Regions from separate parts of the Lysinibacillus sp. NPDC086135 genome, predicted to be linked through region 2. Evidence: riboswitches for the same ligand, from Rfam matches in the RefSeq annotation. Region 2 holds a riboswitch; each other region holds the start of a gene.
What was found. A riboswitch is a leader RNA that binds a small molecule or an ion and turns the genes downstream of it on or off. The one in region 2 is predicted to bind thiamine pyrophosphate.
Positions count from the first base shown of each region.

Region 1: linked by a shared signal. The riboswitch ahead of thiW (energy coupling factor transporter S component ThiW) and the one ahead of thiC (phosphomethylpyrimidine synthase ThiC) in region 2 are both predicted to bind thiamine pyrophosphate.
Region 3: linked by a shared signal. The riboswitch ahead of tenI (thiazole tautomerase TenI) and the one ahead of thiC (phosphomethylpyrimidine synthase ThiC) in region 2 are both predicted to bind thiamine pyrophosphate.
Region 4: linked by a shared signal. The riboswitch ahead of ACIPKN_RS17760 (ABC transporter substrate-binding protein) and the one ahead of thiC (phosphomethylpyrimidine synthase ThiC) in region 2 are both predicted to bind thiamine pyrophosphate.

Region 1 covers NZ_JBIVCA010000016.1:44,959-53,258, reverse strand. The annotation lists gene ACIPKN_RS19175 (vWA domain-containing protein) at 1-1,176, shown strand, start outside; gene ACIPKN_RS19170 (VWA domain-containing protein) at 1,160-3,757, shown strand; gene thiW (energy coupling factor transporter S component ThiW) at 3,894-4,403, opposite strand; TPP riboswitch at 4,521-4,628, opposite strand; gene ACIPKN_RS19160 (MFS transporter) at 4,693-5,889, opposite strand; gene ACIPKN_RS19155 (ABC transporter substrate-binding protein) at 6,101-7,174, opposite strand; gene ACIPKN_RS19150 (ABC transporter permease) at 7,171-7,968, opposite strand; gene ACIPKN_RS19145 (ABC transporter permease) at 7,965-8,300, opposite strand, start outside.
Region 2 covers NZ_JBIVCA010000019.1:88,906-97,205, reverse strand. The annotation lists gene ACIPKN_RS21310 (catalase) at 150-1,655, shown strand; gene thiC (phosphomethylpyrimidine synthase ThiC) at 1,860-3,638, opposite strand; TPP riboswitch at 3,771-3,885, opposite strand; gene ACIPKN_RS21300 (AEC family transporter) at 4,422-5,351, opposite strand; gene ACIPKN_RS21295 (S-layer protein) at 5,746-7,917, shown strand; gene ACIPKN_RS21290 (hypothetical protein) at 7,979-8,080, opposite strand; gene ACIPKN_RS21285 (hypothetical protein) at 8,110-8,232, opposite strand.
Region 3 covers NZ_JBIVCA010000027.1:12,916-21,215, reverse strand. The annotation lists gene ACIPKN_RS24335 (DNA topoisomerase III) at 4-2,178, shown strand; gene ACIPKN_RS24330 (hypothetical protein) at 2,510-2,806, opposite strand; TPP riboswitch at 3,026-3,133, shown strand; gene tenI (thiazole tautomerase TenI) at 3,133-3,852, shown strand; gene thiO (glycine oxidase ThiO) at 3,853-4,983, shown strand; gene thiS (sulfur carrier protein ThiS) at 4,995-5,198, shown strand; gene ACIPKN_RS24310 (thiazole synthase) at 5,201-5,968, shown strand; gene ACIPKN_RS24305 (thiazole biosynthesis adenylyltransferase ThiF) at 5,965-6,984, shown strand; gene ACIPKN_RS24300 (YfbM family protein) at 7,250-7,747, opposite strand; gene ACIPKN_RS24295 (hydrogenase maturation protein) at 7,849-8,300, opposite strand, start outside.
Region 4 covers NZ_JBIVCA010000014.1:53,117-61,416, forward strand. The annotation lists gene ACIPKN_RS17745 (ABC transporter ATP-binding protein) at 1-410, opposite strand, end outside; gene ACIPKN_RS17750 (ABC transporter permease) at 388-1,158, opposite strand; gene ACIPKN_RS17755 (thiamine-binding protein) at 1,158-1,448, opposite strand; gene ACIPKN_RS17760 (ABC transporter substrate-binding protein) at 1,450-2,445, opposite strand; TPP riboswitch at 2,597-2,706, opposite strand; gene ACIPKN_RS17765 (TetR/AcrR family transcriptional regulator) at 2,913-3,521, shown strand; gene parC (DNA topoisomerase IV subunit A) at 4,213-6,645, opposite strand; gene parE (DNA topoisomerase IV subunit B) at 6,642-8,300, opposite strand, start outside.

The sequences.
Region 1 (8,300 bases), on a different contig from region 2:
CTCGATAAAAAGCAATTACCGATGGAAAAAGATACGGTGAAGTGGATCGTAAAAGGATCCGCAAAAGATTTAACAAATATCGCAATGACACGTTTTGCTGCTACTACAGATGGACAATCTGCTATGGCGCTTGTACAGTTACAAAATGATACGGACCAAGAGCAAAATGTAACACTTTCGATAGACAATGTTAAAGGTAAGAAAATAGTTGCGGAGAGTGTTGTATTACCTCCAAATGAAGCTATAACAAAAACATTCAAAGACCTTCCATTAGAAGATACTATGACTGCTAAGATAGATGCTAAGGACGATTATGCTGTTGATAATTCACAGCCTGTATTGCTACAAACAGCTACTTCAAAAGTAGTTGTCGATCAAAGTATGCATCAACTCATTCAAAAAGGTTTGCAAACGATTAATAGTAGCGTGAAGATTGTTCCATCTTCACAAGTGGCTGACAATTTGGATGCCACTGTGGTGACAAATCAGACGGCGCTACTCGAAAAGATGGACAAGCCAATTGTATTATTTGGACGGGATGATGTTGAGAAGGTTGAAGCTACTGGGGAAATCAGTACAACAAGTGATGCATTGTTTGCATTTAGTGAGCTAAAAGATATTTACGTCAGTACTGTATATCCTGGATTCGACAACTATAAAACGATTGCATCAGTTGGAGACCAGCCATTTATTCAGCGTTCACCTGAAGGAGATATTGTTGTATTAGCTGATATTGCAGATACAGATTGGCCGTTGCATCCTTCATTCCCATTATTTTTATGGAGTGCTGAACAGGAGCTTTCAGCATCGATTGGTTCACTTGGTATTTTTACACCAAATGAGCAACGTGCAGTTGCTTTAACGCAAGGTGAGTGGAGTGTATATTCGCAGGAAGATGAGTTTTTATCGTCTATTACGAATGGTCTATTAACAGCACCAATGAAGCCAGGAATTTATACAGCTCGCTCAAATGATGAAGAAAAGCGCTTCATCGTACAGCTTCAAGCACAAGAGCGTGTGATTGAAAAAGGGACAAGCTATACACTTGGAGAGCTTCCAGACAATGGTAAGGAAGAAATATCGAAAACATCGTTCGTACCTTGGCTTATCCTTATCATCTTAGTATTATTTGTTTTAGAGTGGGAGGTGCAACGACGTCGTGGATTTACGAATTGATATGCCATTAGCATTGTTGCTTTTACTTCCATTGCTTATGTATTTTGGATGGACCTATTGGCGTGAACGTCAGCGACTAAAAAAAAGCCATATCGTCGTACTAGGTATTCGTATTGTGGCTATATGCTGTTTGGTTTTTGCACTTGCAGGGCCCTATATTTTATTGCCCGTAAAGGAAGAACAAGTATTATTTTTAGTGGACCGTTCTGCTTCAATGAATGGTACAGATGATGAGATGTCCAATTTTATAGCGGAAAGTTTACAGTCGAAAAAAGATGAACAGCTTGCAGGGATTTATTCTTTTTCATCGACTTTACAAACGGAAGCCATTTTATCGAAGTTTTTAAAGGAAGTGCCGAAGTTTACAGCTATAAAAGCAACAGATCAAACAAATATTGAACAGAGTCTACAGCTCGCTTCAGGTATTGTAGATCCGAAAAAAGCGACACGACTTGTGCTCTTAACGGATGGCAATGAAACAAAAGGGGATGCCTTAGAATTTGCATCGAAGTTTAAAGGGTCAAATATTAGCGTTGATGTAATGCCGTTTAACCAACCTGTTGCGAAGGATGTATCCATGAAAAGCTTTGTTACACCACAAGTTGCTTATGTTGGTGAGCAGCAGCAGTTAGTCGCTGAAATAAATGCAACTGTAGCAGAACAAGGTGAGCTATTACTATACGAAAACGATAAGCTTATTCACCGTGAAGCAGTGGAACTTACAGAAGGTTCGAATGTATTTTCGTTTAAACATTCAGCAACAGCTGAAGGGCTTGTAAAATATGAGGCACTCGTGCAGGTTGAGCAGGATGCAATTTTTGAAAATAATAAATTAACAAGCGTCACGATGGTGCAAAGTGAGCCACATTTACTAATTGTTAATGGCTATGAAACGGCATCACCAATTGCAGCGGCGCTAGGCAAACAATCAATTGCCTATGATGTTGTAAATGCTAAAAGTCTACCAAATGAACTTTCTAGTTATTTACAATACAATGCCATCATTTTTGATAATGTGCCAGGGCATTTAGTAGGCGAGGCAAAAATGAATGTCATTGAGCAAGCAGTGAAAAATTTCGGTGTCGGTTTTACAATGGTTGGTGGCGAAAATAGCTTTGGTTTAGGTGGCTATTTTAAAACACCAATCGAAACTTTACTACCTGTTGAAATGGAGATTAAAGGTAAGGAGCAATTGCCATCATTAGGGCTAGTTATCGTACTTGACCGCTCGGGAAGTATGTCTGGAGCAAAGCTAGAGCTTGCAAAAGAAGCGGCCGCTCGTTCAGTTGAAATGCTACGAGATGAGGATACGCTCGGGTTTATAGCCTTTGATGATCGACCTTGGGAAATTATTGAGACAGGACCACTTGGCAATAAGGAAGATGCGGTGGATACAATTTTATCTGTAACGCCAGGGGGAGGTACCGAAATATATGGATCACTAGCTAAAGCTTATGAAAATCTAGCTGATTTAAAGCTACAGCGTAAGCATATTATTCTATTAACGGATGGTCAGTCTCAGCCAGGTAACTATGAGGACTTAATTGCACAAGGAAAAGAGAATGGCGTAACCCTATCAACGGTTGCAATTGGTCAGGATGCTGATGCCAACTTACTTGAAGCACTCAGTGAGATGGGCAGTGGGCGTTTCTACGATGTTATTGATGAGCAGACGATCCCCTCCATTTTATCTCGTGAAACTGCCATGATTTCACGCACATATATTGAGGATAACCCATTCTATCCAACTATATTTAATGCGGCTGGCTGGAATACGTTATTTGCGAATGGTGTACCTAAAATGAATGCTTATATTGGTACAACAGCAAAGCAGGGAGCTACTGTTATAGCAGAAAGTGAGAAAGAGGATCCAGTACTAGCAGAATGGCAATATGGCCTTGGCAAAACATTTGCCTTTACTTCTGATTCGACAGGAAAATGGACAGGGGACTGGGCAAGATGGCAAAATTGGGGCACTTTTTGGCAAACGCTTATTTCAAAAATGCTACCAAGTTATAATGATGTTGCCTATGATGTACGTCTAGAATCAGACGGCTCATTTGTCATCACTGATCCAACAAATGAAGCGGCGTTCTTAGATATTGTTGCTGTCAATGAAGCTGGTGAAGAACTTGATACACAACTTGAAACAATTTCAGCATCACAAGTTCGAGCAGTCGTACAAGCAGAACCAGGACTCATCTTCTTCCGCATTGCCGATGAAGATCAGACCATTTACCAGGCAGGCTTAAGTGTACCTTATAGTGCAGAGTATGAATTACGCCCAGTGAATGATAAGTTAATCGAAGCACTAACAAAGCAAACAGGCGGCTCTGTTTTGAAGGAACCGAGCGAGGTATTCCGTGAATTTACTAAAAAAGGTGCAGAACGTCAAAATATTGCGACATGGCTTTTATTAGCAGGGATGTTGCTATTCTTTATTGATATTACCATCCGACGCTTTGGTTGGCGCTTCTTAACTAGGCCGAAGAAAAAAGAACAGCCTGTAGAGAGAACACAGATACAGGAAGATGACACAAATGTTGCCCAGCTATTAAAGGGTATGAAAAAACGATCTTAGTAAGTTAAAACGATGGTTCATTGCTTTATAGTAATGAGCCATCGTTTTTTCCTAAATTGTTCCGATAAATAGATGAAACATTCCGATAAAATCTGAAATTGTTCCGATAAATCACAAATTTATTCCGTTAAATTACTCATCTCACAATATTTTTATCTAAAAAGGATTTACGATTTATAGTATTCTTCCGCAAATTGCTAGCAACGACTATACCTAAGACAGCACCAATAGTACTTGAGGTTAAAAAGGCTGGCATGAAAAATAAAGCAGCAACGGATGTCCCCATTAATAAATGTGCGTAAGGTACTGCGATAAGTGAGGCAATGATACCTGTCCCAAACATTTCACCGACACCTGCAAGCCATTGCTTGCCGCTGTATTTATAGGCAAGAGCTGCACATAGAGCGCCAATAACACTGCCAGGAATAGCTAGTAATGAGCCTGTGCCTGTTAAAATACGAATAATAGCTGTGACAAAGGCGACCATAACAGTAGGCACTGGTCCAAGAATGATAGCACCGATAACATTAATGGCATGCTGGACAGGGTAGGCACGAGCAATTCCCGTTGGTATTGAAACGAAGGTAGAACCAGCTACGGCAATTGCTACTAATATGGCCATGATTGTTAATTTTCGAATTGACATAATTTCCACTCCTTTGAAATGTTAATACCGCCGCAAAAACAGAGAGAATCGCCGCTAAAGCGTCAAAAAGCCGCTTCCTAAAAACAACAGGAAGCGGCCTTGCATCTACAAATAAAAAAGCAAGTGTCGACACTTCCCTCCGCTAGTGTGAACTAGATCAGGTTCAAAGGGTCCGTATATGACCATATACGTCTCAGCCTTTTAAAGACTCCCCTAGTGGTAAGAATTTAATTAATTTTTTCTCTTAATAATGTAGCATACTATTAAAAATAGTCAATAACTTTTCAGACTATTTTGTATCAGGATGCATAAGGTGTGGCGCTTTTTTCATTGTCCAAATAAGGGCAAGGAAGAAGCAAGCCATTAAAATAATAGCCCCGAATATATAAGGACTGTTCATATTCCAATCGAATAATATACCTGCTAAAGCTGGACCAATCATATTACCAAGACTCATATACGCATTGTTCAGACCAGCTGCAAAGCCTTGTTCATTTTCAGCAAGTTTTGAAATCAGTGTGTTGACAGCTGGACGAATCAATGTCGTAGCTGTAGAGAAGATGGTCGCTACAATCAAAATAAGTGCAAATCCAGATGCGAATAATATTAAGAAAATCGAAACGGATGCAATAAATAAATTGACTAACACTACTTTCATTTCGCCGAAGCGATTAAACAGCGGTGTAATAACAAACATCTGTACAACAACACCAAAAGCGCCACCCATAACTAATATAATGGCGATATCAGTAGGTGTGTAATTAAACTTATCTGTAACAAATAATGATAATGTTGTTTGGAAGTTAGCAATCCCGAAAGAGAATACAAGCATGATAATTAGCATGACAAAATAAGGCATTCGGACTGAACGGGCCATCTGCTTTGCAAGATTATCCTGCTTCTGCGCTTTTTTCGCTGCATTCGGTTTTGTAGCAGGCAATAAAAAGAACGATAAAATAGCTGCTAAGATAGCTGCAAACCCAGCGGTATAAAATGGAAAATGCAAACTAACTTTTGAGAGGAATCCACCGATACCTGGTCCGATCATAAAACCAAAGGACATTGCTGCCCCTATCATCCCCATACCTTTTCCTCGTTCCTCATACGTTGTGACGTCTGCCACAAAAGCCATTATAGGAGGTGCCACAAATGCGGAACCAAGGCCACCAAAAAAGCGTGCCAGGAAGAGCATCCACACATCTGTAGAAAGCCCGAAACAAATTTGTGCAAGTCCTGTTACGATAAGACCGAAAATAATGAGATTTTTACGACCGTATTGATCGGAGAGATTCCCAGCAATTGGAGAAAATATGAATTGTGCGAAGGCGAACGTTGCAATCAACATGCCAAGTACTTGTCCTGCGGCACCAAACAATTTTAAATACTCAGGCATGACAGGAATAATAATTCCGATACTCCCCATTGCGATAAACATATTAAACATTAAAATATACAAAGCCGCCTTATTAGACTTCTGCTGGGTCATCGAATACCCCTTTCTTTAATCAAATATACTACAGTCTACCATAAGACTTATACGTTTGCTATTGACTATAAGTCTGAGATTTACTAGAAAGATATGCGGATTCTCAAATACGGCCGGCTAGTTTTTCCACAGAAGCTTACTTCCAGATAAACGAAAAAAAGCTGTTCTCAACGTTTGTAACGTGAGAACAGCTTTGAATGGGTAAAATAGTTTATCGAATACTCATTTTAAATTCTAAGAACAGCTCATTGTATTTGCCTAAGTAATCAGGACCTAAGTTTTTATAAACTTCTAATGTTTTACGTTGTTCTTCAGAAGGATAGAAGCGCTTATCAGATACAACTTCTTTATCCATTAACTTCATCGCTGCAATATTAGGAGTAGAATAGCCTACATAATCAGCGTTTTTAGCACCCGATTCAGCTTTCAACATAAAATTAATGAAAGCATGTGCGCCATCAATATTTTTTGATGTTTTTGGGATAACCATATTGTCAAACCATAAGTTTGAGCCTTCTTTTGGTACAGCGAAGTCCAAATCTTCATTTTCTGACAACATATCTGCTGCTTGACCAGACCAAGTGAGTGCCACAGCGGCTTCATTATTAACCATCAGCGGTGTAATTTCATCTCCGATAATGGCTTTAACATTTGGCGCCAATGTGATTAGTTTATCAGTAGCTTTACGTAGCTCCTGGTTATCTAAAGAGTTGAGAGAGTAGCCAAGACTGTTTAAGCCCATACCAATCACCTCACGTGCACCGTCTACTAAAAAGACTTTACGCTTTAATGAAGGATCCCATAAGTCCTTCCAAGATGAGAAGTCTAAATTTCCAACGAGCTTTGGATTATAGACAATGCCGACTGTTCCCCAGAAATATGGGACAGAGTATTTATTGTTCTTATCAAATGGTAAATCTAAAAAATAAGGATCAATATTTTTTAAATTAGGGATTTTCGTTTTATCTAAAGGAATAAGTAAGTTTTCTTCCTTCATTTTTTCAATCATATATTCAGAAGGTACGGCGATATCGTAAGCTGTACCACCTTGTTGAATTTTTGTCATCATTGCTTCATTGGAATCAAACGTTTCATAGATGACGTGAATGCCTGTTTCTTTTTCAAATTGCTTCAGCAAATCCGGGTCAATATATTCTCCCCAGTTAAAGATGGTTAATGTATCTTTACCACTTTTTCCACCACCGGCACTTAGGGCGTCAGCAGTATAGAATAATAGGGCGGAAACGACAAGGATTGCGATTGTTGCTTGAATTAATTGCTTCATTGAGTTCCCCCCGTTCTTTTACTAGCGCGGCTTGTAATGAAGTAATAGCCAACTACGACGATAACCGTTACAAAGAATACTAACCCAGAAATAGCGTTAACTGTTAAGGAAATACCTGCACGTGCCATCGAATAAATTTCAACAGATAAAGTACTAAAGCCGTTACCTGTCACGAAAAACGTTACCGCAAAATCATCTAGAGAATATGTTAAGGCAAGGAAGAACCCTGCAAAAATACCAGGTTGAATATACGGTAAAATAACACGCATCATGACATCTTTTTTCGTTGCCCCTAAATCTAATGCAGCATCGATTAATGATTTATTCATTTCTAATAGTTTAGGTAAAACCATTAGTACAACAATTGGGACACTGAACGCTACATGTGCTATTAACACAGAAGAAAAACCTAATTTAATACCAACCATTGTGAATAAAATTAAAAAGCTTGCTCCAATAATGACATCCGGGCTCACAATTAACACATTGTTTAAAGAAAGTAGTGTGTTGCGCATTTTTGAATCTTTAACAGTGACAATGCCAATTGCTCCTAGTGTCCCAATGATTGTCGAAATCAATGCAGAGAGTAATGCCACGATCACTGTATTAATTAGAATGACGAGTAAACGTGAATCCTCAAAGACCGCTTTATAATGTTCTAACGTAAAGGACTCAAAGTTATTCATCGATCCGCCACTATTGAACGAATAGAAGATTAAATAGAAGATAGGTGCATACAAAACGATAAAAACAATCGCTAAATACACTCTTGCTGTAGCAGATAGTTTTTTCATCGTATGCGACCTCCTTTATCCTTTTTCTGTCCTGTAATTAACATAACGATGACCATGAATAAAATTAAGAACACAGCAATTGTTGAACCCATTCCCCAGTTTTGGGTCACAAGGAATTGTTGTTCAATAGCTGTACCAAGTGTAATGACACGGTTTCCTGCAATTAAACGAGTGATCATGAAGAGTGATAATGCAGGAATAAATACAACTTGAATACCTGATTTAACACCGTCCATTGTTAACGGCAATATAACGCGACGGAACGTAGTAAAGGCCGATGCCCCTAAATCACGTGCGGCATAAACAAGAGCCGGATTTAAACGATCCAATGA
Region 2 (8,300 bases):
TTTAAATCTAGCATATATTTGTAGTTTGTATCTTAATGTAAAAATTCTTTAACAATAATAATTATAATTTACTAGCAATTATAATTTACATTTGTTATAGTTATTGATGAAGAGTTTGACTCACAATTTTTCTTAGGAGGTAAACTAATATGACAAATGAAAATAATCGTAGCCGTCGTTTTACAACAGCAGGTGGTGCTCCAGTAGTAAGCAACCACGATTCTATGTCAGCAGGTCCTCGTGGTCCTCTATTACTCCAGGATGTATGGCTAGTTGAAAAATTAGCGAACTTCAACCGTGAAGTTATTCCTGAACGTCGTATGCATGCTAAAGGTTCAGGTGCATTCGGTACTTTCACTGTAACGCATGATATTACTAAATATACAAAAGCAAAAATCTTCTCAGAGGTTGGGAAAAAGACTGACATGTTTGCACGCTTCTCCACAGTTGCAGGTGAGCGTGGTGCAGCGGATGCTGAGCGCGATATTCGTGGCTTTGCACTTAAGTTCTATACAGAAGAAGGTAACTGGGATTTAGTTGGTAACAACACACCTGTATTCTTCTTCCGTGATCCTTTACACTTTACAGATTTAAACCACGTGGTAAAACGTGACCCACGTACGAATATGAAAAATGCGAATTCAAACTGGGATTTCTGGACTTCATTACCAGAGGCGCTCCACCAAGTAACAATTGTTATGTCTGACCGTGGTATTCCGGCTGGATACCGCAATATGCATGGTTTCGGTTCTCACACTTATAGCTTTATTAATGCTGAAAATGAGCGCGTATGGGTTAAATTCCACTTCCGTACAGAGCAAGACATTAAAAACTTAACTGGTGCTGAGGCTGCTGAAGTAATCAGTAACGACCGCGAATCTTCACAACGCGATCTATATGAGGCTATTGAAAAAGGCGATTTCCCTAAATGGAAAATGTACATTCAAATAATGACAGAGGAACAGGCTCGTGAGTTACCATATAACCCATTTGATTTAACGAAGGTATGGTATAAAAAAGACTTCCCATTAATTCCTGTGGGTGAATTCGAGTTAAACAAAAATGCGGACAACTACTTTGCGGAAGTTGAGCAAGCTGCATTTGCACCATCTAACATTATCCCTGGTATTAGCTTCTCGCCAGACAAAATGTTACAAGCTCGTATCTTTGCGTATGCAGACGCACAACGCTACCGTTTAGGTGTGAACCACTACATGCTTCCTGTAAACGCACCAAAATGCCCATTCCGTTCATTCCACCGCGACGGCGCTATGCGTTTCGATGGCAACCTAGGTTCAACTTTAAGCTACGAACCAAATAGCTATGGTGAGTGGGAACATAATTTAGACTATAAAGAGCCTGAATTACGTATAGACGGTAATGCTGGTATCCACGATTTCCGTGAAGACGACAATAACTACTTCGAGCAGCCGGGTAAATTATTCCGCCTAATGACTGCCGAAGAGCAACAACGTCTATTCGAAAATACTGCTAATGATATGGCACCAGTTGAAGAGTTCATCAAAGGCCGTCATATTCTTCACTGCTATTTAGCTGATCCAGCATATGGCGAAGGTGTAGCAAAAGCTATGGGTCTTTCATTAGAAGGTATGGATCTTTCAAACCCATACGAAAAGCAAGCAACAAACGTTTAATTTTCCATTATTATTGATATCCAATCCAACTTTTTACTCCATGTGAAGGACATCTTCACATGGAGTTTTTTTATATTAATGACAGAACGAAGACTCATCACCATAATGTGTGGTTGATTTCCGTTCCGACAGGGCGCTTTTCTGGGGGCGTCCGATGAAACTAATAAGGCTTGTGCCTAATTTGACACAAGCCTGCTTTACTAATTATTGATAAATTTGACTGCCTGCCTGTTTAAATTCCTCTGCTTTCTCCTTCATACCTTTGTGGATTGCTTCAGTCGTATTTAAGTCACTCTCTTTTGCATAATTACGAATATCCTGTGAGATTCTCATACTACAAAACTTAGGTCCACACATTGAACAAAAGTGCGCAGTTTTTGCCCCTTCTGCAGGCAATGTTTCATCATGGTATTCAACTGCACGCTCTGGATCTAACGAAAGATTGAATTGATCGCGCCAGCGGAATTCAAATCGTGCCTTAGATAGCGCATCGTCACGCTGCTGTGCTCCCGGATGCCCTTTCGCTAAATCGGCAGCATGTGCAGCAATTTTATACGTAATAACCCCTACACGAACATCGTCACGATTTGGTAGGCCGAGATGCTCTTTTGGCGTCACATAACATAGCATTGCCGTACCATACCACCCTATCATTGCAGCACCAATAGCCGATGTAATATGGTCGTAACCAGGGGCAATATCTGTTGTCAACGGTCCTAAAGTATAGAAAGGAGCTTCCTTACACACCTCTAACTGTTTATCCATATTTTCTTTAATAAGATGCATTGGTACATGCCCTGGTCCTTCTACCATCACCTGTACATCATGCTCCCAGGCAATTTGCGTTAATTCCCCTAGCGTTTCTAGCTCTGCAAATTGAGCCTCATCATTTGCATCTGCAATAGAACCAGGACGTAAACCATCACCTAAAGAGAAGGCAACATCATAGGTTTTCATAATTTCGCAGATCTCTTCAAAATGAGTATATAAGAAGCTCTCTTGATGGTGATATAAACACCACTGCGCCATAATCGAGCCTCCTCGAGACACTATGCCTGTTACACGATTAGCCGTTAATGGCACATAGCGTAGCAATACCCCTGCATGAATCGTGAAGTAATCAACACCTTGCTCAGCCTGTTCGATTAACGTATCACGATACACCTCCCATGTTAAATCCTCTGCCACTCCATTTACTTTTTCTAGCGCTTGATAAATCGGCACCGTTCCCACTGGCACCGCGGCGTTACGAATAATCCATTCACGTGTCGTATGAATATGCTTACCAGTAGATAAATCCATAATGTTATCAGCACCCCAGCGTGTAGCCCACGTCATTTTTTCTACCTCTTCTGCAATAGAGGATGACACCGCTGAATTTCCAATATTGGCGTTTATTTTTACGTGGAAGTTACGTCCAATAATCATCGGCTCTGCCTCAGGGTGATTAATATTAGATGGCAAAATAGCACGTCCTGCCGCGATCTCTGAGCGCACAAATTCTGGGTCCATATTTTCGCGTATCGCTACAAATTCCATTTCTGGAGTAATAATTCCCTTTCGTGCATAGTGAAGCTGCGTTACATTTTTACCTTTCTTCGCACGCAAAGGCTTTTTGGATAAATACGGAAAAATATTTTCACTTATTCGTGGATCATCAGCTTTGCGGAATCCATTATCTTCTGGCTTGATAGTACGCCCTTCGTATTCTTCAACGTCACCTCGTTCTTTGATCCATGCACTACATAAAGCTGGCAATCCTTTCGTAATGTCCACCTTATACGCAGGATCAGTATACGGGCCGCTCGTATCATAAACACGTACTGGTGCATTTTCCTCTTCACCAAAGCTTCCTGTCGTTGGACTTAGAGCAATTTCACGCATTGGCACTAAAATATCTGGTTGAGAACCTTCTACGTAAACTTTTTTACTTCCTTCAAAACTAGACATAATCGTAATATTCTTGTCGCTAACTGTTGTCATAAACTACTTCGCCCCCTTTTATATTTATACAAGGACCGAATCTAGCTCACCCCAATAAAGACAAAAGCCGAATCCAAAAAATTTTGGATCCGGCTAAGAATGTAAAGGTATAGTTATTGCAAATACATTGAGTGCAATAATGGTTAACTTTCCCACGCTGGTATGAGCCAGATCAGGTCCAAAGGGTCAAGAAACCTCTATGCGTTTCCCTCTCAGCCTGACTCATCAGACTCCCCTAGTTAATGCTATTAAGTTTGATGATAGTGTAGCAGATATTGTTAAGAGATGGAAGCTTCATTTGTTTTTTTTGCTTATCATCAAAAGTTGGCGACAGCAATTGATCAATTATGCCTCGGCATAATTGCATCTGGATTCGGCATTGTGCTTAGGCCTGCATCTATATTAATTCCTTATCGATCCGTGTTCAGCTGATGCTTGGACACCACTGAAAAGTAACTTAAACCCGAATTGTATCTTACAACCTATAGAGATGGGAGACTTCTACTGAAAGAAGTTTAAACGTAAGCCATGCATATAGGTTGATTGGAGTGGAGGCTGGGCGACTCCTCGGGGATCAGCGTCACAGATGAGACCCTGGAGCGAGCAGCGCGAGTGGCTCATCGGACGCCCCCAGGAAGCTCTGCTCTGCGCGAAAGCGAAGCGTCAGCGACAAATGTTTTAACTGTGCGAAAGCGAAGCGTCAGCGACAAAGCGCCCAGCCGGAACGGAAATCAACCTCACGTTTTGACAATAATCTTTTTTATTCCGAATAGCACCAAACTGTTAAGTAAACAACAGTTCCGCCACATAAATCACAATCGTCACTGTAATACAGCTCACAATCGTTGAAAATAAAACTGTTTGTGCAGCAGTTGCCGATTCTACGTCATATTCTAATGCAAGACTAGAACTATTTCGCGATGTTGGGAACGAACTAGCTATAAAAAGTGATTGTGCCACGACACCATCAAGACCAAGCGCAAAAATGATTAGCAATGCAACGGCTGGCCCTATGACTAGTCGTGTAAAACAGCTAATGAATACTATCTTATTGAACATGGATTTAATTTCAAGTTGCGATAGTTGCGCCCCTAAAGTTATTAATGCTACAGCGATAAAGCCATCTGCCACATGGTCTATCGGAATTCTTACAAACTGCGGAATAGCGATAGTAAAATAGTTCATTGCCACACCAATAATAAGTGCATGAATAATGGGCATTTTGAGGAAGTCTTTCACAATAGACATGCCCGATTTTGTTGAAGAAATTAAATTGTACAAGCCGTAAGTATAGGTCGTCATATTTTGAAATATAACGAGAATGACCTGAATCGCTACGCCAATCGGCTGAGCCACAAAAATCATTTGTGCAACTGGAATTCCATAGTTACCCGAATTAATTAGGACAACACTATTTTTAAACACCGCAGCCTCTGTTTTTACTAAGCCTAGTCCCTTTGCAAGAAAATGACTAAGCACCATTTGGCTTCCGATAAAGAGTAGAATAAATAACGCAACTTCCCCAAGCACAGACAGCTCTATACTCGTTTCATATATATTCACAAAAACTGCTGCTGGCATGAAGCAATATGTAATAAGTTGAGATAACGCCTTTAAATTAAAGCGAAATTTCTTTTGTAAAACTGCACCAAGTACTAGAAGCACTAGAATTGGAGTCACAATTTTAAAAAAAATCATACCGAGATACATCATAGCTTGTCCCCCTTCCCTCTCCTATAGTAGTGCTGTTTTTATGCTTGGTCAATGTACTTCAAAACTAACTCACCACTCATATCAAGGCGTTTTTCCTGAACACACTAAACTAATACAGTGTCTTTAACAACATGGTAAAAGTTACTTTTTAGAACGTTATAGCCCTTGAAATGAGCGTGATTTCCGCACCCAACTACCCAATTTCGTACAAAAAAAACCTGGCACTTCACTTTCATTTTTTTTAAATAATTAAGGATTCTTAAAAACGAACGATAAAGAAAAAGGGACTACATTTCATTTAAGTATAATAAATAGTAAAATATACCCTTTATGTACTAAAACAAAGAAATATATGATATATTATCCATTAAATACAATGATCGGAGTGACTAAAATGAAGAATAAAGTATTAACGACTTTTATGGCAACTGCTATTACAGCAACCCTAGTATCGCCAATGCCCACTGCAGATGCCGCTTCAAGTAATTCACCTTTAAACCACTCAATTCAAATTAATGGGCAGGTAGCTGCAGCCAAAACAAAGGGGCAAACTATTACCATTAACAACATTACTAAAGAGAAAGTACTTACATCCAATGGCCAATTTAAAATTAGCCAGTCGCTGAAGCCCCTCTTTAACACATCGAATAAAACTGCATTGATGGATGCCGAAGCAACAGTAGTAGTGAAAAACGGCGAAATTACGAGCGTTACAGAACTAACATTAACTAAAGCTGGCACTGACAAAAAAGCAGTATATTTTGATGGTGGTGACGCACAGATTGAAGGAAGTCTAACTGTAAATGCGGATTATGTAAAAGTTCAAAATGTAACTATTAAAGATAAGCTTATTGTAACTAATCGTGTGAAGAAGGCAATTACAATTGATGACGTTACTATCGGGGATACAATTACTTTTAAACCTTTATTAACTAGAAATATTAATTGGTTAAATGTCACTTTAAAAGATATTAAATCTCCAGACATTAACTTGGAGCGTACGAAAGTACATGTGACTTCTGACAAGACTATTTCAAAAATCAATGTAGTTGGTAAAGTTACAGCATTTGAAGTTACTGCCAATGTTGATAAGCTTACAATCGATGTTGAGAAAGATTTTAGCCTTTACGGGGAAGGTAAAATTGAGCAAGTGATTGTCAAACACGGGGAAAAGGTGGCATTAGATTCAGGACATCTTATTAACAAGGTACAGGTGGATGATAAAAAAGCCTCTGTAAAATTACCTGTGGCGAATAAAACTGAGCTAAGTAATTTAGTAGCTATACCCCCATACGTTACCGTATCTGTTAATGGAAACGACGTTTTAACAACTGAGAAATGGACAACGCAGGCTGAACGTACAGCATTCGAATATGCCGTAAGTAGCGCAAGAGCGGTAGCTAATAATTCCAACGCCTCTCAGGAACAAATAAACAATGCTATTACACAATACAGGATTTCATTAACCGTTTATCAAGCTGCGCAAAAGAACGGAACAAAATATGTTTACGGTGATAAGTCTTCATTACAATCGATGATTAATTCTATTCAGTATGTAACGGTTTCTTGGAATAATGGTAATGATGTAGCTTCTTATACGCCTTGGACGACTCAAAGTGAGAAGGATGCTCTTACCTCTGCCGTTTCATCCGCTCAGTATGTTGTAAATAATAACTATGCAACTCAGTCTGATATCACAAATTCTATTAGCAATTTAAACTACGCGATCACAGTTTATAAAAATGCACAAAAATATGGTACTTACCAAACTAGTGGAGATAGATCTGCCCTTTCATCGCTGATTAACTCTGTTCAGTATGTTGCAGTATCTTGGAATAATGGTAATGATGTAGCTTCTTATACGCCTTGGACGACTCAAAGTGAGAAGGATGCTCTAGCTTCTGCCGTTTCATCCGCTCAGTCTGTTGCAAATAATACCTATGCAACCCAGTCTGATATCTCAAGTTCTATTAACAATTTAAACTACGCGATCACAGTTTATAAAAATGCACAAAAATATGGTACTTACCAAACTAATGCCGATAGATCTGCCCTTTTATCGCTGATTAACTCTGTTCAATATGTAACCGTTTCTGTTAATGGATCTGAATTATCTTCTTATACAATTTGGACGACGCAAAGTGAAAAAGACGCTCTAGTTTCAGCTGTTTCATATGCTCAAAATGTTGCAAATAATGGCTACTCGTCTCAGTCAGAAATTTCGTCTGCCTATAATTATTTAAATAGTGCTATTTCAACGTATAGAAGTAATCATAAATCCGGTGTAAACTATCGAAATTATGTTGATAAATCTTGGCTAACGTCACTCGTCAATTCTGTTCAGTATGTAAAGACTTCTGCTAATGGAGATGGAACTGACATACCTTATTATGAAAAGTGGACAACAGAAAGAGCAAAACGTGACCTAGAAAAAGCAGTGCAAAACGCTCAATCTGTTGCCAATAACTCCTATGCATCTTCGCACGAAGTGACAGATGCTATTAACAGTTTAGACAAGGCAATCAACATCTATAATGATGTCCAACTTTCAGGTAAACAACGATAAAAATCTTCTATTATAATTTAAAAACAACAGGCTAGAAAATCTCTATGGCCTGTTGTTTCTTTTATATAAGCAATATCGCCTCTGTATAGGTTTTAAAATCACTTAAATGATTCTCGATAATTGCTTGGAGTATATTTAATTCAATAGCTTGATAATCATGCATAGCAATATTTAGGAACCCTACCAAATTCGTTAAATTTTAGCTAATGTATGGTCAATAATGTCGTTTTCCTCAAGATACTTGAATGCTTCACGACTCATTTTAGGCTTATAGATTCTTGCAGTTCTATCCATCATTCTTGCGATTCTATCCACCTTATCCATCTCTATTGAAAAGCGACCTCTTACTTTTCGTATTCCCAAGTACATAAGACACAAAGTGT
Region 3 (8,300 bases), on a different contig from region 2:
CATATGAAAATAGTAATTGCAGAAAAACCAGACCAGGCTGCAAAATTAGCTGCCCCCTTTTCTTTTACAAAAAAACCTGGTTTTTTTGAAGTTAAGCCAAACACATACTTTCCAGGTGGAGCACTTATCACATGGGCGATTGGACATCTATGTGAACTGAAAGCCCCTGAAGAATATAATCCTACATGGAAAAAATGGACATTAGAAACTTTACCTATTATTCCAGATCGATTTGAATATAAAGTGACTAAGTCAAAGTATAAACAATTTAATGTGATTAAAAGTTTAGTAAAAAGACCAGACATTCAAGAAATCATTATTGGTGGTGATGCTGGACGTGAAGGTGAATTGATTATCCGTACCATTTTAAGAGTATGCGGTGTTAATAAACCGATGAAACGTCTCTGGATATCATCTTTAACAGAAAACGCTGTAAAAAATGGGTTTGAAAATTTACTACCAGAAGAGAAGACACGCGACATTTATTTTGAAGCACTAAGTCGTTCATGTGCAGACTGGCTAATTGGCATTAATACATCTAGATTATACACGGTACTCCTCAAAAGAAATGGCGTGAAAGATGTATTTTCAATTGGTCGTGTACAAACACCTACACTTGCACTAATAGTAAAGAGGGAGCATGAAATTGCGAATTTTAAATCAGAACCATTTTGGGAAGTGGAAACAGAGTTTAATTTTGATGGAAAATTGTTAAAAGCGAAATGGCATAAAGATAACAATTCAAGAGTTCAAGAAGAACGACAAGCTAATGCTATTGCTAATTTCTGTATCAATAAAAAAGTAGAAATTAATAGTATTAAAAGAGAAACAAAGGAATATGCTCCTCCATTGTTATTCAACTTATCTGCATTACAAGCTACAGCAAACAAAGCTTATAAATTCTCACCACAAAATACGCTGGATATTTTGCAAAGACTTTATTTAAAGGGCGTTGTTTCCTATCCAAGATCTGATTCACAATTTTTAACGAATGAAGAAGCAAAAACACTACCAAAGATACTAGAGCATTTAAGTAAAATTGATAAATACAAAAGTCTTCTTCCGCCACCGACAAGTTCAATTATGAATAATAAAAGATATGTGAATGAAAAAAAAGTAACCGATCACCATGCAATTATTGTTACCGAGCAAATACCAGACGTAGCAAAGCTAAGTACAGAAGAAGAAAAAATTTATGATTTAATTGCAAGACAAGTCATTGCAGCACATTACAACAATGCCATATTTTCTTACACAACGATTCATTCACTTGTTGATAAACGTGCAGAATTCATCTCTAAGGGTAAAGTGCTAATGGAAGAAGGTTGGCGTAAGGTTATTTATCATTCTAAAGATAACTCACCTACAGACAAAGATGAACTGCTCCCCCTATTACATGAAAATGAGCAAGGTATCGTTGCGAAAGCGAACGTAAAAAAAGGTGAAACCCAGCCACCAAATCGTTTTTCTGAAGGAAATTTGATTACCGTAATGAAAACAGCGGGTAAACATTTAGAAGATGCGGAATTAGAAAAGGTCCTATCGAAAACGGAAGGATTAGGTACTGAAGCTACACGCGCTGGAATTATTGGTACATTAAAAGATCGAAACTATATTGAAGTTAAGAAAAACCAAGTCTTCGCAACGGCTAAAGGAATGTTACTCATTGAGGCACTAGGTGAAAGTATCTTAACGTCCCCTTCCATGACAGCCAAATGGGAGCAACGACTATCTGAAATAGGTGAAGGCAACGCTTCTCCTACAGCATTTATGGAACAAGTAAAAAAGCTTGCTGACAAATTGATTTCAGATGCTAACAAGCGTGAAAAGGAATGGGCATTTAATCAAAATGCAGTCGATAAAATCACTGCAAATAATCCGTATAATAAAAAATATAATAAAAGAAAAACAGTTGTTGGGAAATGTATCCTTTGCGAAGGGTCAATCATAGATCATGGCATTTTTTACGGCTGTTCAAATTATAAAACAGCTAATTGTAAATTCTCGGTTTCAAAGAAACTTTTAAGAAAAACTATTTCACAATCGAATATAAAAAAACTCTTGGCAGCTGGTGAAACAGACTTGATAAAAGGATTTCAAAAAGGCGAGAAATCTTTTAATGCCCACCTTATTTGGGATGAAAAAGAACGTAAGATTACTTTTAAATTTCCACAATAACTAACAATTCTACTTTCGACATATCGTTGAATGACCCGACCTTTCTTATAAAATCACTGATTCTCAAAAGCTTTATATATCAGTATCTTGCTGTTTGCTAACTATCTTTAAAAATCATTAAAGGTAAAAGAAAATCTTTAATAATCTTTCTTCGGTCGGTTTTTAGTCGGTTAAGTCGGTCTCCTTTTAAACAATATGACCACCCATCACGGAGTGGTCTTTTTCTATTAAACAACCTTATCAATCGCTCTAAGTATCTCTAAAAATAATGGTGACATCTGAATTAATACATACCCTAATCCAGCGAGAGTCTCTCGGTATTAGCTATCTTTTAAAATAGATCAAGATTATGTTCGCGATAAATGATAAATGCTAATCCATTTCCTCTAAATACAATATTCTTCTCAAGTATAAAGAAGAATACATCAAGATGATCCGAATCAGCTAATTTAATGAGAGCAATTAACATAGAATACTCATCAACGTTGATTAAATTAAGTTCTTCACGATTTTCCGGTATTATTTCATTCCATTCTCTTTCGTAAAATTTATTATACATTGTATCTTTATACAAAGTTTCTGGTACATCATAAGAAGGATAAAATTCAGTTGATCCTAACCATATCATTTCAAAAATTTCTCGAATTTTTCTAATCCTTTAAAATAAAAATAATAATTTCGAGTTTCTTGTTGGAAATCTATACTTTCTAATTTATCAAAGAAAACTTCAACATGACTAAACTTCCCATTAAATGGAACCCCTAGTAATCTATTCACTTTAGTTCTTAATGATTGACATCTTTATGAATAGTGCTAATATTGAAAATAAATCGAATAAAATATATAACTTATCCGCTAGGGGTGCCTTTGTAAAGGCTGAGATTGAAGTGTGACTTCGGGACTCTATGAACCTGACCTGGTTAATGCCAGCGTAGGGAAGTGGTGTACGGAAATTTGTCCTTTTCATCTCCAGCCACTTTCTTTACCAAAAAGAAAGTGGCTTTTTTGCATCCTACATTTGGAAGGCGGATAAGTCTTAAAGAGGTGACCCCCATTACCCTATTATCAAAAGCGATTCATCTCATTTCTAATGGAAAAATGCCAATGGAACAACTAAGTGAAATCTTAGCAGACATCCATCCATATGCCGACGCTATCCATTTGCGTGAAAAACAAATGACGGCAAAAGAATTATATGAAGCAGTCAACCTGCTTTCCCGAGTTGGCGTTCCGTTATCCAAAATAATCATCAATGACCGGGTGGATGTTGCCGTTATTACAGGTGCGAAAGGAGTCCAACTAGCCTATCATAGTTTGGATGCATCTATGATTAAAACCAACTTTCCTCAATTGACGGTTGGTTGCTCCATTCACTCGGTCGAAGAAGGAAAAAAGGTTCAACGCTTGGGAGCCGACTATGTGATATATGGTCATATTTTTTCTACCCAATCAAAACCAGGATTGGAACCAAGGGGTTTAGAGGAATTAAAAAAGCTTACTGGTTCACTAGATATTCCTGTTATTGCAATCGGCGGTATTGCTCCTGAAAATACTAAACAGGTGATAAACAGCGGGGCCGACGGTATTGCTATGATGTCGGGCGTTTTAAACGCCGATGATCCATTAGCTGCAATAAAAGGCTACCAAAAAGAAGTTAAAATGGAGATGTGTTGAGTGAAAAATACATTTGATGTTGCCATTATCGGGGGAGGAATTAATGGCTCTTCCATTGCCTATCAACTTTCTAAACTAGGAAAAAAAGTCGTCATTCTTGAAAAAGGAACTTTGGCCTGCGAAGCCTCCAGTGCAGCAGCAGGTATGCTGGCAGCACAAGCGGAAATTGAACACGACGGTCCATTTTTCCAATTGGCATTAAAAAGCCAGGCGATGTTCCCCTCCATCACCAACGAATTACTAGAATATACGGGGATCGATATCGAATTTGTGAATAAAGGCATGTTAAAAATTGCAGAAACGGATGAATTAGCTTCAGCGTTAAAAAGTCAGGTATTGTTCCAGCAGAACTGGAATTCCGGCATCCAATGGCTCGATGCAACACAAGTAAGAGAAATGGAGCCTGCATTAGCACCAACTGTTGTCGGTGCTATGTTCCTTCCAAATGACGGCCATGTTCAGCCTGCAAAATTATCACTTGCCTTCGCAAAAGCAGCAGAGCATTTTGGTACAGCAATCCGCGAAAATACAGAGGTCCTTTCTTTTATCTATGAAAACGGTGTTGTCAAAGGAGTATACACATCAGCGGGAGCCGTCTATTGTGAACAGGTCGTTGTCGCTACCGGCGCCTGGGCTGCCGATTTAATGAAAAATACGGGGATCAACATGACCGTTTATCCTGTGAAAGGAGAATGTTTTTCTGTAAAGCCGAATAAGCCAATCGTTCACAGGTCGATTTTTTCAGATAAACGCTGTTATTTTGTTCCTAAGCGGAATGGCGAAATTTACATTGGGGCCACAGTCGTGGAAAATACGTTTGATAAACAAGTAACGGCTGGAGGAATTTCTACCTTGATTGAACAAGCCGTTAAGCTGATTCCCCAGCTGAAAGATGCCCCGTGGGAACGGGTGTGGGCAGGATTAAGGCCGCAGACAGATGATGGGATTCCCTATATTGGCGAGCATCCTGATATTAAGGGGCTATTTGTAGCTACCGGACACTATCGAAACGGAATTCTATTAAGCCCACTTACTGGCAAACTCACAGCCCAGTTGCTTACAGGTCAAGTGGAAGATGAGCAGTTTCTTTCTGCGTTTCGCATTGATCGATCTCAAATATTGCTTAGTTAGGAGGACAGATCTTGGAAGTAATACTAAATGGAGAAAATTTGAAGTTGTCAGAGGAAATTGTGTACGTTTCGGATCTGCTCGAATATTACAAACTGCTAGATAAAGTAGTTGTAATTGAAGTAAATGGAGAGATCCTGAACAAAGTTGATCATCAGGAAACCCGGCTCTCTGACCGGGATCGCATTGAAATTGTACATTTTGTTGGAGGCGGATAATTATGTTAAAAATAGGTCCTTATTCATTTCAATCCCGTTTGCTGCTTGGAACAGGAAAATACCCTAATTTTGATATCCAAAAGCAGGCTGTTGCTGAATCGGAAGCAGAAGTCCTGACATTTGCCGTTCGGAGAATGAATATCTTTGAAGCGAACCAGCCAAATTTTTTAGAAAAGCTTGATACTAAAAAATATACTTTATTGCCAAATACAGCAGGAGCCAAAAACGCAGTCGAGGCCGTCCGCATTGCAAAGCTTGCGAAAGCATCCGGCCTTTGCGATATGATTAAAGTAGAGATTATTGGATGTGACAAAACATTGCTTCCTGACCCTATCGAAACGTTAAAAGCAACAGAAGAATTAATAAAGGAAGGGTTTATTGTTCTTCCGTACACATCAGATGATGTTGTTTTAGCCAGAAAGCTACAGGAATTAGGCTGCCATGCCGTAATGCCAGGAGCCTCACCGATTGGTTCCGGACGGGGAATCATTAACCCGCTTAACTTGAGTTTTATCATTGAACAAGCAACGGTGCCCGTTATTGTCGATGCTGGTATCGGCTCTCCTGCTGATGCAGCAATGGCAATGGAACTGGGTGCTGATGGAATTTTATTAAACACAGCTGTATCTGCCGCAAAAGACCCTATCAAGATGGCAAAAGCTATGAAACTTGCTATTGAGGCCGGACGCCTTGGCTTTGAAGCTGGTAGAATTCCGAAGAAACGCTATGCCACAGCGAGCAGTCCTTTGGAAGGGATGAGTATTGGATGAATGATCGCTATTCACGACAGCAATTATTTGCACCGATTGGGGAATCCGGACAGCAAAAAATTTCAGCTAAACATGCATTGATTGTTGGAGCTGGAGCGCTGGGAACAACAAATGCCGAAGCACTAGTCCGCGCGGGAATAGGTAAACTGACGATTGTGGACCGAGATTATGTGGAATGGTCAAACCTGCAGCGTCAACAGCTATACGCTGAAGATGATGCAAAAAACAGGATGCCTAAAGCGATTGCAGCAAAAAAACGCCTGGAGGCCATCAATTCAACTGTAACGGTCGAAGCAATAGTAGCGGATGCGTCAGTGTTTGAGCTAGAAGAATGGGCAAAACAGGCCGATCTCATGATTGATGCGACCGATAACTTTGAAACAAGAATGATGATGAATGATGTCTCGCAAAAATACTCAGTACCCTGGATCTATGGCGCATGTGTGGGGAGCTATGGTATTACATATACGATCATTCCTGAAAAAAACCCTTGTCTTTCATGTTTATTGGAAACAGTTCCTATCGGAGGTTTAACGTGCGATACCGCGGGAATCATCGGTCCTACCGTGCAAATGGTTACTGCCCATCAGATAAGTGAAGCTTTAAAAATATTAGTGGATGATACAGCAGCATTGCGGAATAAATTACTATCTTTTGATCTTTGGAAAAACCAATATAGTGCAATAAAAGTGGATAAGATGAAAAAAGATGATTGCCCATCATGCGGGAACAATCGGACATATCCCTACCTATCCTTTGAAAATCAAACAAAAACAGCTATACTATGCGGAAGAGATTCTGTTCAAATCCGGCCTTCCGCGCAAGAAGAACAGGATTTAGCCAAACTGGAAAAAGTTTTTTTGCAGCAAGGCGGAAATGTTCAGCGCAACCCTTATCTGTTATCTTATACTGTCGATGATCACCGTTTGGTTATTTTTAAAGACGGGCGAGTTTTAATCCACGGAACAAAAGATATTGCAGAAGCGAAAACACTGTATCATCGCTATTTAGGATAAAAATTTGAATGAGGCTGGACAAAAAGTTTTTAGCTGTTGAAAAACCCGAACTACATGACGAAATGCATTTAATGTTTCCTAATAGTTCGGGTTTTCTTTTTATATACTGCTTTTGAAATTTACCTTCATAAGCACCGCGTAGCAACTCCATTTTCCCCCTATCTTGTACCGCTTTGGTAGGATATATAATAAACCCTTTCGTATCTCCAACTGTACCCTATCGAGTAGATCTCTCGATAGGGTACAGTTTAAGATTGATGCGGTTTTAATAAATGCTGATTAATATGTCATGCCCCCGGGCAAGGCTTTGTTCATAAAAATGGATTAATTGATCGAGTTCCGCTATAAGTTCTGCGAAAAGCTCCACGGCTTCATCGTCCGCCCAAATATCCGGATAAATCTGTTTGGCTCTAAAAATTGCTGGCTTGAATTGTTGCTGCAAGACAGTCCTATCCATAGAATGAAGAGCTTCTAAAATCCGGGGAAGCTCTTCAGAACCAATGACGCTGACAAATTCTTCAGTATCCAGCACGTGAACGCCGACAATGGCCTCGCTTAATGGGTGGTTCTCGATTGGCTGTGAGGCAGAGATCCCTGTTAGCAAACAATGCAATCCGTCCCATAATTTATCCATTTCATTTACGGGACAGCTATGATTTTCCATAAGCTCCTCAAGTCGCTTGACGATATGGAAATTATTTAAGTCGGCAATTTCATCCGCTAAAGCATTGTTTAATGATAAGTAACTGGCCATAATTCCCATCGTGTATCTTCCCCTTTATTTTCTATCAATTATATCTCATCATTCAAAACGGGGCGTTTGGTCCGCCCCATTCTGATGAAAGGGAATTAGCACTAATTATTTCAAATCGTTATTTTATCATTTAGAAGAACGCTTGGCTGATCGCAAGCTATTTTATAGACAAATTTTTTCCGTGCAAGATGATAACTTTTATCTTCTCCATAAAAATTAATCTTCATTTGTTCTAATTCTTCATGGCGATATTCTGCTAATGGCTTTTCTTTTTCATCTCTTTCTCGTTCTGCTTGTTTATTTGCAATAATTTCATCATAAAGAGACGAAGATGCCCAATATTCAGCAACTTTTTGTATTTTTGCATCAAATTCTTGGACATTGCCTTTAAAATAATCATCAATTAATCCGATTTCTTTTGCTTTTAATGTACTTATGGCAGGACATGTTTCAGTAATTTCAAAAGCTAACTCTTTCCCCAAACGTTTTGGTAATAAATACGTCCAATATTCTGAACCATATAGGTTCCCCATTTTTTTATAATGAGGATTTAAAACAACAC
Region 4 (8,300 bases), on a different contig from region 2:
ATAAATGATACCCGCTGTTGCATACCACCCGACAGCTCATTAGGATACGCATTTTCAAACGCCGCCAGCCCCACATTATCTAACCACTCCTTGGCAAGCTCAATATTTGGTTTGCGATGAAGCTCCTCGACAATCGCAACGTTTTCTACTATCGTACGCCATGGTAGTAAGCAGGGCTGCTGAGGCATATAGGCGATCGTTCCTCTTTTTTGTTGGATATCTGTACCGTTTAATAAAATAGCTCCCTTATCAATAGAAGAGACACCACCAATTAATTGAAAGAGTGTGCTTTTACCACTGCCTGACGGTCCGATAATCGCCACAAATTCCCCGTCCTTGACCTCAAATGATAAATCGCGAATAACCGGAAGAGCATTAAAGGATTTATCAATGTTTTGAATGCTTAGCATAGATTCCTCTCCCCTTCACAACAAGTTTTTCTAATAATCGAATAGCACTAAATAATAGTAAACTTAAAAAAATGATGGCAAAAATCGCTACAAACACGCGATCCGTTCGAAATGATGATTGCGCCAATGTCATATAGACGCCAATCCCCATTTTCGCACCTAACCATTCTGCAATGACAGCTCCCATAACACTATACGTCGCCGCAATCTTAATGCCTGAAAAAATCGACGGGTACGCATATGGCCATTCAAGTTTCCAAAAGGTTTGTGATTTAGTTGCCCCAATCATTTCAAAATAATGTTTCAGCTCAGGTGAGGTTTGACGGAAGCCATCCATTGCCGAAATAACAATCGGGAAAAAGCACACCAGACAAATAATAATGAGCTTTGGCAATAAACCAAAGCCAAACCAAATAATTAAGAGCGGTGCTAGAACGAGCACCGGGACATTTTGTGACATAATAAGAATAGGATAAAATAGCTCCCGCACAAACGTAAAACGATGTAATAGCACAGCAACCGTTAGTCCACACACTATTCCAATGGCAAGGCCTAGAAATGCTAATTGAACAGTCGCTATAGCATGTGGCACAAACGTCTTATACGATTGAAAGCCTTCTTTCAAAATGGCACTTGGTGTAGGCAATAGCCAATGTGGTACGTCTGCAAAACGGACAATAAGTTCCCATATGAATAAGAGGAAGGCGATAAAAATTATCGTCCTTCCTTGTTTGAAAGCCTGCCTCATTACTTGTATTTCTCCGTTAGTGTATTCATTGTAATACCAGATGGCTGATATAAAATTTTCACTTGCGTAATGACATTAATAGCGCCAAGCTCAATCATCTTGTCATTCATTTTTTCAATGATTTGTAGTAAAGTCGATAGCTCACCTTCCATTGTCGTTTCTAATGGATGAACTTCATATTTCACCCCTGATGCGTCGATAACCGTAATCGCTGCATCGACAAACGGGATCACATCCTCATATGTTTCAGTTTTCGGGATAATTTGTACACTTATTAATGAGTTTGCCATGTTACTTTGTCTCCTTTTTCGGTAAAAAGTCGTTTGTATATGCTTGTTTTGCGTTAAATTCGCCCTCTAAAACTTTGTTGTCCGCCATCCATTTCGCGTAATTTTCCCAGATAGCTAGCTTTTGCTCGCCCCATTGTGCAGCGTCATCTTGATATTTATCTGCTAGCCATTCCTGACTTTTATGCACAAGGTTTTTATCTAAATCAGGTACTGCTTCTAGTAAAATATTTGCCGCTTCATTAGGGTGTTTTATCGCATATTCATAGCCCTTTGCTGTAGCAGCGACAAATGCTTTTACCGTTTCAGGATTATCTTTAATCATTTTTTCATTTGTAGCAAGTACAGGTGTGTAATAATCTAACTGATCACTATAATCTGTTAAATATAGCATGTTCAGTTTTTCGCCACGCAGTTCTGCTTCTATACCTGTCCATGCATAATAAATCCACGCAAAATCAATATCTTTTTTCATCATTGTGAAGAAATCTATATCGCCTGCATTGACAATATCTAATTTATTAATATCTGCATTTTTTGTTTGCATTAGTGATTGCAGTACTGCCTTTTCAAGTGGCGCCCCCCAGCCACCGTATGTTTTACCTTCAAAATCCTTCGGTGAAGTAATGCCTTTTGATGCAATGGATGCGAAGCCAGAAGTATTATGTTGAATAATCGCCGCGATCGATACTAAAGGTACATCTTGCACACGTGCCTGTGTAATCCCTTCCTGATAACTTACGCCAAACTGAGCCTTGCCAGACGCCACAAGCTGATCTGCTCCCGCTTCGCCTGGTAATATTATATCTACATCTAAGCCCTGTTCCTTAAAGAAGCCAAGTTTTTCCGCTACATATAAACCGGTATGATTTGTGTTCGGTGCCCAATCTAGGACAACCGATACTTTTGTTAATCCTTTAGTATCCTTTTTAGCCTCTTTTTCGCTACAGCCCACTAATGTGAAAAGTGCAGCCATTAGGACCAATAACCATTTTTTCATGCTCAATCCTCCAAGTAAGTAGTGTGAAATGTTCATGAATGAATGTCTTTACCAGAAGAAAGCGTTCACGGTCTGTGTATACAACAAAAGTCTGAAAACAAAAAACGCCCAGGATTCCTCCCAGACGTTTTACAATCAATATCAAAAACTTTCTTTTTGAATAGATGTTCCCTACGCTGGTACGAGCCAAATCAGGTTCAAAGGGTCAGTGTCTATCGGACACAATCTCAGCTGGCAACACCAGCCCCCCTACATTCTTTCCATATGAACTTTTCGTGATTATTATACCCATATCTATCCGGAAATGACAAGGCTCTATTTGCCGAAAGCGCTGCTAATTTAATTTTAAAGCTCCATGCCTTCCTTCAATTCCTTTTGTTGAATAACCGCAATGTCCTTTTCTTTGTAAAAATCATCTTCGGGAGTGCTAGGTAAACATACACAAAACCCTTCAACGGAGAATCTAAATGGAACCTAGACTTACTAATGATGAAAAAAAGAAAAGAAAAAGATTTGCCATTCTAAACGCCGCAATTAAATTATATAGTGAGAATGGTTTTGCAGAGACCAAAGTAGCGGACATAGCAAAGGAAGCAGGAGTTAGTTTTGGCACCGTATTTACGTATTTTAATTCCAAAGAAGAGCTTTATGAATCGGCAATATTGGAGCCCCTGGAGGAAATCAAACCATATTTTATTGAAATAGATGAACACTTTAAAAGTGATCCTCTTGAAGTAATTAAGGAAATGATAGATTGTCATGTGCAACTTTTTGCAACGAGAAGTGAATACCTACGTTTAATTCAACAGGATCTTGCAAGACCTGATCGATTTCCAAAGCTTTTTAAAGAACTAGATGATTTTGTAAAATTATTTATAGACTGTATTTATCCAGTTATTGAAGCTGGGCAAATGCTTGGTTACTTTTATGAAGAATCACCTTCATTAATTGCTGAGTCGTACTTATCCATCTTAAACGGAATGCGTTTAACGTTTATTGATGAATATACAAACATGGTATGGAAGGATATAACGAGACAAGCCCTTAGATTATTCGGACCTATCTCTAATACTTAAACCTTCTCCATCCTACACCCATACTCTATAAAATTAGGAAATTCAATTTTTGATCTACATGGTAAATAGATGATTCCCTTTTTGACACTATTACAGGCCAAGAACCTAAGAAACCATTACTTCCTTTGAGTGCAGTGAGCGCTGGACTCTTGTTACAGGAATGTTGATCTTCTCTATATGTTTTAGTGTATTTGCTTCTTCAAATAGCGTGTTGTTTCTTTTTGTTGCCTTGTTTATTGGAACAATTGGTGAACTGATGTATGTCCCTATAAAATAGGCAATGATAGGAGAACTTGCCCCATCAAACGCTCGTAGCATTTATATGGCTTTTAATAGCTTGACTACCTACGGAGCAATGATTGTATCTTCGCTATTAATTATCATTGGAGAGTGTATTCGCCCTTTATATATGAGCGGATTACTCCTTATTCTAGGATTAACTGATACATTTTTGTACTACATAATAACAAAATCGCTATACGCTAAAGAAATTGAAGGAAATGAAAGAAAAGTACCTGTTTCTTTTTAAAGATTGTCTTTCCATTAATCGATCAAACCAGATTTCAACTGACTTTATCATTATGTAAAGCATCATACAATCCTCCCGTATATATGTTAGACAAAGAACCCACTTATTGGTTTCAATTAGCTAAAAAAAGCCCAGCTCTCTATAGAGCATGGGCTAGTCATGTTATTTCTCTTCTTTTTTGACCGTAAAGACATGTGAGATGGCACCGTCTGTAGCTATATCTACTTTAAAGGAGCCATTAGAATGGCGATCTGCTCGAGTTAATGCTTGTACATCAAGGATCTCTTGCACACCTTTTTCCATCTCAATCGTTAACTGTTCCTCATCTGTAACCTTTACTACAGCCACGATACGATGTGGGTTCGCTTTTAATTCTGTTAACACTTTTAAGCCGCGTTTTGCACGACTCGTCATCTCTACTTCGGCAACATTCATTTTTTTCACCGCACCGCGATGTGTCACAATCGCAACATACGCAGTGGCATTTGGCGGTAAAACATTGATGCCAACTAATGCTTCTCCGTCTTTCAGCGTAATCCCTTTAACACCGCCTGTTTTAACACCCGTTACTGGCAATTCCTCTATTGGGAAACGAATAGCATAGGCAGTATCTGTCGTTAACAGTAGTTCTACTTCGTCTGTCACGATACCTGCAAAAATCATTTCATCGCCTGACTTAACATTCATCGTTTTGATCGGTTTCGAATAGCGTGTAACAGCATAATCTGCTACAGGTGAGCGTTTAATTTGTCCATCTTTCGTAGCTGTTAAAATATACGTATTGGCCTGTTCGAAAGTCTCAAAACCGTATACAGCAATAATAGATTCATCTTTCCCTGTCGGTACAATACTAGAAATATGCTGACCAAGATCCTTCCAACGAATATCAGGTAGTTCATGGACAGGCTGATAAATATAATTGCCTCGATTTGTAAACAGCAGTAGATGATGCTGTGTATTTAAGTTTGCTTCATATAATAAATAATCGGAATCCTTCATCGCAAAATCCTGACCATTCGAAGCTGCATGTGAACGTGTAGATGTACGCTTAATATAGCCATCTTTTGTGACAGTCACTACGACCTCTTCACTTGGGACAAGGACATCTAACGTAATTTTGATTTCTTCAATTTCTTGTTCGATTTTTGAACGACGTGGCTCTGCAAAACGCTTTTTAATGTCAAGTAGTTCCTGTTTAATAACACGTACAAGCTTTGCTTCACTATTAAGAATACCTTCAAGCTTAGCAATCAATTTATTTAATTCTTCCTGTTCAGCACGCAATTCCGTAATATCCGTATTTGTTAAACGGTATAATTGCAAGCTAACGATTGCCTCTGATTGCACTTCTGTAAAGTCAAACTTCACCTGTAAATTCGTTTTCGCATCTCGTTTATCATTAGAAGAACGAATCGTTGCAATGACTTCATCTAAAATGGACAGTGCCTTGATCAAGCCATCAACAATATGCGAACGATCTTTTGCCTTTTGCAAATCATAAATGGAACGGTTCGTCACGACTTCCTTTTGATGGGCAATATAAGAATCCAGTAACAATGGCAATGTCATCATTGTCGGACGACGATTATGGATAGCAATCATATTAAAATTATAAGCTACTTGTAAATCAGTTGTTTTGAACAAATAGTTTAAAATTCCTTGTCCAGGAACATCTTTTTTCAGTTCAATGACAACACGTAGGCCTGTACGATCCGATTCATCACGAATTTCCGCAATTCCTTCAAGTCGTTTATCGACACGTTGCTCATCGATCTTCTTCACAAGATTTGCTTTATTAACATCGTACGGTAATTCCGTAATAACAATTTGCTCCTTGCCACCTTTAATTGGCTCAACGACTGCTTGCGCACGCACAATGATTTTACCGCGTCCTGTTTCGTATGCTTTTTTAATGCCATCGACACCTTGAATGATCCCACCTGTTGGGAAATCAGGCCCTTTAATAACGGTCATTAAATCATCGACAGTGGTATTTGGGTTATCTAAACGCATAAGAACACCGTCTAGCACCTCATCAAGTGCGTGAGGTGGGATATCTGTCGCATAACCGGCCGAAATACCAGTTGAGCCGTTGACTAGTAAGTTCGGGAAACGAGCTGGTAAAACAGTTGGCTCCATATCCTGATCATCGAAGTTCGGTACAAGTTCAACTGTTTTCTTGCCAATATCGCGTAGCATCTCCGCTGCAATAGCAGAGAGCCTTGCCTCGGTATAACGCATCGCTGCCGGTGGGTCACCATCAACAGAACCGTTATTCCCATGCATTTCAATGAGCATATGACGCGCTTTCCAATCCTGACTCATACGCACCATAGCTTCATATACTGAACTATCACCATGAGGATGATAGTTACCGATAACATTACCGACAGTTTTTGCTGATTTACGGAAGGGTTTATCGTTCGTATTGCCCTCTGTAAACATCGCATATAAAATACGTCGTTGCACAGGCTTAAGACCGTCACGTGCATCAGGCAACGCGCGGTCTTGAATAATATATTTACTATAGCGACCAAAACGGTCACCCATAACTTCTTCTAAAGGTAAATCTTGAAATTTTTCCGTACTACTCATGCTTGGTCCTCCTCCTGTTGGATGAATTCATTGTCTAAAATATTTGAATCATCCTCCATACCGAAGTCTACATTAGCTTCGATCCATTTACGGCGCGGCTCTACTTTATCGCCCATTAAAGTTGTCACACGTCTTTCAGCACGTGCACCATCCTCGATCGTCACACGAATTAATGTACGTGTTTCAGGGTTCATTGTCGTATCCCACAGCTGGTCAGCATTCATCTCACCAAGCCCTTTATAACGTTGTAATATGTAACCCTTTCCAACTTTTTTAATGGCCGCTTGTAAGTCATTTTCAGTCCAAGCATATTCAATCACTTCTTTTTTACCAGTGCCTCTTGATATTTTATAAAGTGGTGGTAATGCGATAAATACCTTTCCAGCTTCAATCAATGGTCGCATATAACGATAGAAGAACGTTAACAGCAGCACTTGAATATGCGCTCCGTCAGTATCAGCATCGGTCATAATAACGACTTTGTCATACGCTGAATCCTCGACAGAGAAATCTGTTCCGACGCCAGCACCAATGGCATGGATAATCGTTGAAATCTCTTCATTTTTCATAATATCCTGCAGCTTTGCTTTTTCTGTATTAATAACTTTACCACGTAAAGGTAAAATCGCTTGGAACGTACGATCTCGCCCTTGTTTTGCAGAGCCACCTGCAGAGTCACCTTCGACTAAATACAGCTCGTTTTTCGCTGCATTTCGAGATTGTGCAGGCGTTAATTTTCCAGAAAGAATGGTACTGGCTTTTTTGCTCTTCTTGCCGTTTCGGGCATCTTCACGTGCTTTACGAGCCGCTTCACGTACTTGCTGGGCACGAATAGCTTTACGAACAAGAGATGCAGACAATTCTGCATTTTCCTCAAGCACATATAAAATTTGCTCCGAAACAACACTATCTACTGCCGAGCGTGCCTCACTCGTACCAAGCTTGCCCTTCGTCTGACCCTCAAATTGTAGTAAATGCTCTGGTATACGAACAGAAACAATCGCCGCTAAGCCTTCTCGGATGTCTGTCCCTTCAAGATTTTTATCTTTATCTTTTAACAGGCCAATTTTACGTGCATATTCATTAAAAACACGTGTTAAAGCTGCCTTGGCACCTGTTTCATGTGTCCCACCATCTCGTGTACGCACATTGTTAACAAATGAAAGGATTGTTTCTGAGTATCCATCGTTGTATTGAAAGGCGAATTCAACTTCAATTTCGTCTTGGATCCCTTCCACATACTTAACAGGATGAAGGACGTCTTTCTCCTCATTCAAATACGCAACGAAAGCTTCAATGCCGTTCTCATAAAAGAAAACATCACCTTTGCCTTCCTCGCGTTCATCAATTAACTCAATTTTTAAGCCTTTTAATAAAAACGCTGACTCACGTAAACGTTCTGCAAGCGTATCATAATTGTATTTTGTTACAGAGAAAATCGTGTCATCTGGTAGAAAATGAACAAGCGTTCCTGTCTGCTTTGTTTGTCCAATTTCTTCTAATGTCGTCACAGGATGGCCACCGTTTTCAAAACGTTGTCGATATTTTTTACCATCGCGATGAATCGTAACTTCTAAAAAAGTGGATAAAGCATTAACAACAGACGAACCTACACCATGTAAGCCACCACTTGTTTTATAGCCGCCTTGTCCGAA